Regions from separate parts of the Cupriavidus sp. TMH.W2 genome, predicted to be linked through region 1. Evidence: predicted binding sites of a transcription regulator. Region 1 holds the regulator's gene; the other holds the start of a gene.
The links. Region 1 encodes HrcA, which represses chaperone genes, less so after heat shock. Its sites were predicted from a motif close to TTAGCACTCNNNNNNNNNGAGTGCTAA; they were not measured.
Positions count from the first base shown of each region.

Region 1 (2,957 bases):
GCCGACCTTGCCCAACTCAGCCAGCGTTGGCGCGGTATAGGGCTGCAGCCATTCCGCCTTGCCGAAACGAGACTGGAACGTCACTTGATATTGCCCGGGCTGCAGCCCAAGCGCCTCGCCCAGCAGGCGGCCGGTCTTCAGGCACTCGCAGTGGTAGGGGTCGCCCAGCTCCAGCGTGCGCCGCGGCACGCCGTGGAACGACAGGATCAGCTTGTCGCCGCGGGCAAAGTCCGGCATGCCGTGCTGCGTCCAGTAGGCGCCGACCTGCTGGTGCAGCGCCGAGATATAGGCCGGGTGGTCATGGAAATGCTTGACCAGCCGCAGTTCGGGCTGGTTGCGCCACTGGCCCAGCACGCGGAACACCTCGTCGAAGGCCGTGGCCGTGGTGGTGCCCGAGTACTGCGGATACATCGGCAGCACCAGCACCTGCTCGCAGCCCTGGTGGCGCAGCGCCTCCAGCACCGAGGCGATCGAAGGGTTGCCGTAGCGCATCGCGCACGCCACCGTCACTTCGTGGCCGTGCTGGTGCATCAGGCGCTGCAGCGCATGGGCCTGGCGCTCGCTGTAGACCAGCAGCGGCGAACCCGTCATATGGGCCTCGCGCAGCCAGATCGATTCGTATTTCAGCGCCGAGGCGCGCGAGCGCAGCGGCAGGATCACCCCGTACAGCAGCGGCAGCCAGGCCGCGCGCGGGATCTCGACCACGCGCGGGTCGGACAGGAATTCCTTCAGGTAGCGCCCCACCGCCTTGGGTGTGGGGGCGTCCGGGGTGCCCAGGTTGACCAGCAGGATCGCCGTGCGCGGCGCCTGGCCGTGCTGGTAGGCCGGTTCGGGAGAAAACGTCATGTCGCTTCCGTATTGGCACGGTGCCCGGATGGCACCGGTGCGGCGCAACGGCGATTGCCGCGCTCGCCAGGAATGGAGCCGCTTGTCAGACCAGCCAGTCTTTCCACTAGTTCTGGCTCAGGGCGCTGGACAGCAGCCGCGCGGTGATGTCGACGATAGGAATCACGCGCTCATAGGCCATGCGCGTGGGGCCGATCACGCCAAGCGTGCCGACGATCTGCCCGTCAACCTCGTACGGGGCGGTGATGACCGCCATGTCTTCGATCGGCACCAGCCGGCTCTCGCCGCCGATAAAGATCTGCACGCCCTGCGCATGGCTGGACACGTCCAGCAGCTGCAGCAGGCTGGTCTTGTGCTCGAACACGTCGAAGAGGCGCCGCAGCTTGTCCATGCTGGAGGCCAGGTCGTCAACTTCCAGCAGCTTGCGCTCGCCGCTGATATAGACGTGGTCGTCGTCCTCGTCCGCGACGGTGCTGCCGGCCTCGACCGCGGCCTGCATCAGTTGCGACATGTCGCGGCGCAAGTCCTGCAGCTCGACCCGCAGGTGGCCGCGCACTGTGTCGAAGCTCATGCCGGCATAGTGCGAGTTGAAGAAGTTGGCCGCCTCGATCAGCTGAGCCGGCGTGTACGGCAGTTCGGTCTGGATGATGCGGTTTTGCACGTCGCCCTCGGGGCTGACGATGATCAGCAGGATGCGCTTGTCCGACAGCCGCATGAATTCGATCTGCCGGAATGCCTGCGCGCGGCGCGGTGTCATCACCACCCCGGCAAAGTGCGACAGGTTGGACAGCGTGCGCGCGGCCGCCGTGATCATGCGCTGCGGCCCCAGTTGCTGGCCGCCCAGCTGGTCCTGGATCTGGCCGGTCAGCTCGGCCAGGTCGGCGTTGCGCTCGAGCGGCTTGGCCGTCAGCATCGAATCGACGAACAGCCGGTAGCCGCGCGGCGTCGGGATCCGGCCGGCGGAGGTGTGCGGACTGGAAATGAAACCCATTTCCTCCAGATCGGACATCACATTGCGGATCGTCGCCGGCGACAGGTCCAGCCCCGAGTACTTCGACAGGGTGCGGGAGCCGACCGGCTGGCCTTCGGCGATGTAGCGCTCGATCAGGGTCTTGAGCAGCGTTTTGGAACGTTCATCCATGATGCCCCGATTTTACGCAAGTTTTGGACCTTCTGGCGCCCGGCCCGGGTGACCTGCCGGCCCCTGCTGACAACCGTCACGGCGGTATGGTCTAATCCCCGCATGTCCGCCCCCCCTAAAGCCAGCGCCGTGCGCACTCCATTCAAGACCGTCGCCCTGGTGGGCCGGTACTCCACTGCCGGCATCGAAGGGCCGCTGGAGGAGATCGCCTCCTATATCCTGCGCAACGGCCAGGATGTCGTGTTCGAGCGCGAGACCGCGCTGGCCACCGGGCTGACCGGCTACCCTGCCCTGTCCGCCGAGGAAATCGGCCGGCAGGCCGACGTGGCCGTGGTGCTGGGCGGCGACGGCACGCTGCTGGGCATCGCCCGTCAGCTCGCCGGCCACAACGTGCCATTGATCGGCGTCAACCACGGGCGGCTGGGCTTCATGACCGATATTGCGCTCGACGACGCGCATACGGTGCTGCCCGACATGCTCGACGGCCGCTACGAGGCCGAGACCCGCCTGCTGCTGGAATCGCGCGTGGTGCGCGACGACATGGACATTTTTTCAGCGCTGGCCCTGAACGACGTGGTGGTGAACCGCTCGGGCATCTCCGGCATGGTCGAGCTGGCGGTGTCGGTGGACGGCAACTTCATGTACAACCAGAGGTCCGACGGCCTGATCGTGTCGACCGCCACCGGCTCGACCGCCTATGCCCTGTCCGCCGGCGGCCCGATCCTGCATCCGACGCTGTCGGGCGTGGTGCTGGTGCCGATCGCCCCGCACGCGCTGTCGAACCGGCCGATCGTGCTGCCGCACGATGCCGAGGTCACCATCGAAGTGGCCAGCGCGCGCGATGCCAGCGTCAACTTCGACATGCAGTCGCTGACCTCGCTGCTGCCGGGCGACCGCATCGTAGTGCGGCGCTCGGGCAAGACCATCAACTTGCTGCACCCGGTCGGCTACAACTACTACGCCACGCTGC
Region 1 is NZ_CP193792.1:1,115,520-1,118,476, reverse strand. It holds gene hemH (ferrochelatase) at 1-846, opposite strand, end outside; gene hrcA (heat-inducible transcriptional repressor HrcA) at 953-1,987, opposite strand; gene ACREYQ_RS05200 (NAD kinase) at 2,090-2,957, shown strand, end outside.

Region 2 (2,957 bases), 720 kb from region 1:
CGCCGTGGCCGTCAGCGTCGCGGGCTGGCCCGGGATGAGCACCACCATATGCTCGGCCGGCAGCGGCTCGCCGTCGAGCGCCACCGCGCCGTCGACCGGATAGATGCCGCGCTCGGCATGGGCGGCCGGGATCTCCACGCTGGCGCCCGCGTCCAGTTCAATGGCAACGTAGAGCGTGCGGCTGAAGACCTTGACCGGCGAGGTCTCGCCGAAGGCATCGCCGGCAATCACCACCATGCGCACGCCGGGCCGCTCGATGCGCGGCAGCGTGGCGGCGGGATGGTGGAAGAACGACGGCTCGGCGCCCTCATGCTCCTGCGGCAGCGCCACCCAGGTCTGGATGCCGTGCAGACGGGCGCCCGCGGGGCGCACATGCTCGGGCGAGCGCTCCGAATGCACAATGCCGTGGCCGGCGGTCATCCAGTTGACGTCGCCCGGGCGGATCGCCTGGTCGCTGCCCAGGCTGTCGCGGTGGATGATCTCGCCTTCGAACAGATAGGTGACGGTAGCCAGCCCGATATGCGGATGCGGGCGCACATCCGCACCCTGACCAGGTGGCAGTTGCACCGGGCCCATATGGTCGAAGAAGATAAACGGCCCGACGGTCTGGGTCGCCGCGGCCGGCAACAGCCGGCGCACGGTGAAATCGCCCAGGTCGCGCACATGCGGCTTGAGCAAGTGTTCGATAGCAGACATAACTCCTCCGGTGGAATAAGAGAGGCTTGCAGCACACTGACATGCCAGCGTGACGCCGCTTGGTCGAGTGTAGCCGCTGGTGCAACAACTCATTCCAGCAGCAGCCAGAACCCCCATGCCCCGCGCCGCTCTAATATCCATTACGCCGCACCGCAGGTATCGTTCCCGGCGCTCAATGTGATGAATAGCTATGCCATCAGCAAATGCCATCGACGGGAACTATCGCTGCCATCGAGACTCCAATTAGCACTCACCCGGCCTGAGTGCTAAGATGCGTTGCAGTGCTGCCGACTCCCAGGAGGAGGCACGGCACACCGGCAACCGAACCGCCGGATGCGAAAGGAGCCATTGCGTGAACGCAGTCTTGTCTGCTGATCAAACCCCGACGAACAACCGTCTGCCGACGGCGCCCCGGAACGCGGGCAGCTTTGCGCTGACCTTCCCGGCGACCGTAGGCAACCTCGACAGCTATATCCAGGCTGTCCACCGGATTCCGCTGTTGACCGCGGAGGAAGAGCAACGCCTGGCGCGCGATCTGCGCGACCACGATTCCGTTGATGCGGCCCGCCGCCTGGTGATGTCCCATCTGCGCCTGGTGGTGTCGATCGCCCGCCAGTACCTGGGCTACGGCCTGCCCCACGCCGATCTGATCCAGGAAGGCAATATCGGCCTGATGAAGGCCGTGAAGCGCTTCGATCCCGAACAAGGCGTGCGCCTGGTGTCGTACGCGATGCACTGGATCAAGGCCGAGATCCACGAGTACGTGCTGAAGAACTGGCGCATGGTCAAGGTGGCCACCACCAAGGCCCAGCGCAAGCTGTTCTTCAACCTGCGCAGCCACAAGCAGGGCGCGCACACGTTCACGCCGGAGCAGGTCGAGGCCGTGGCGCGCGAGCTGAACGTCAAGCCCGAAGAAGTGATGGAGATGGAAACCCGCCTGTCGGGCGGGGACCTGGCGCTGGAAGGCCAGGTCGACGACGGCGAGGAAGAATTCGCCCCCATCGCCTATCTGGCGGATAACCACAACGAGCCCACCCGCGTGCTCGAGGCCAAGCGCCAGGACCGCATGCAGGTCGAGGGGCTGGAAGAGGCCCTGGGCAAGCTGGACGAGCGCAGCCGCCGCATCATCGAGGCACGCTGGCTCAATGTCGAGGACGACGGCTCCGGCGGCGCCACGCTGCATGAACTGGCCGACGAGTTCGGCGTGTCGGCCGAGCGCATCCGCCAGATCGAAGCCGCGGCAATGAAGAAGATGAAGGGCGCGCTGCAGGCCTTCGCCTGATCCGCTCCCAGCCATGCAAAAGGCCGGTCCACTGGGCCGGCCTTTTTGTTGCCCGCGACACAGTGGGTGCGACGTTATGCCGCACCCCTTCGCGCCCCCTTATGTCACGACAGCAGCTGTTTCAGGTCGTGGGCAATCGGTTCCGGACCCTGGCCATGGCGGATGAACAGCCGCAGCTTGCCCTCCGGATCGAAGACATAGCTGCCGGCGGAGTGGTCCACCGTGTAGTTGCCGGGCGAGCTGCCCGGCACCTTGGCGTAGAACACCTTGAAGTCCTTGGTCACCTTCTGCAGCGCGGCCTCGTCGGCGGGGCGCAGCCCCACGAAGCGCGCGTCGAAGGCGGGCACGTACTGGGCCAGCAGCGCCTGCGTGTCGCGCTCCGGGTCGACCGTGACGAACAGCACCTGCACACGGTCGGCGTCCGGCCCCAGTTTTTCCATCACGGCCTTCAGTTCGGCCATGGTGGTGGGGCAGACATCCGGGCAGTGGGTGTAGCCGAAGAACATCACCACGGCCTTGCCCTTGTAGTCGGCCAGGGTGCGCACCTTGCCGGTGTGGTCGGTCAGCGAGAAGTCCTTGCCGAAGTCAGCGGCGCCGGTGATATCGACATTGCGGAACGAAGCCTTTTGCTGCCCGCAGGCGGCCACGGCCAGCGCAAGCACGGCCAGCAGGGAGAAGCGGCGGAAGGCGGCGAACAGGCCAGAGGCGGGGCTTGGGCGGGGCATGGGGAGGAAACCGGTCAGCGGTGGGAGGGATACAGCACGCAGTATCGCCGATCGTGCCGCGGCGCCGCGCCGGCCGCGACAAGATGCCGCAGCCGGCCAGGCCCGGTGGCACAGGTCAGACCTGCGGCACGAACTTGAAGTAGTGGTCGACCAGCAGCGCGGCGAACAGCAGCGACAGGTACAGGATCGAGAAACGGAAAGTGCGCTGCGCCAGTTCGTCGGAATAGTTGCGGTACATCTTCCAGGCGTAGGCC
Region 2 is NZ_CP193792.1:392,632-395,588, reverse strand. It holds gene ACREYQ_RS01870 (pirin family protein) at 1-696, opposite strand, end outside; gene rpoH (RNA polymerase sigma factor RpoH) at 1,049-1,978, shown strand; gene ACREYQ_RS01860 (SCO family protein) at 2,083-2,703, opposite strand; gene cyoE (heme o synthase) at 2,819-2,957, opposite strand, start outside.
Region 2: rpoH (RNA polymerase sigma factor RpoH) is a predicted target of HrcA. The motif match lies at 940-966, and genes of this name have one in related genera.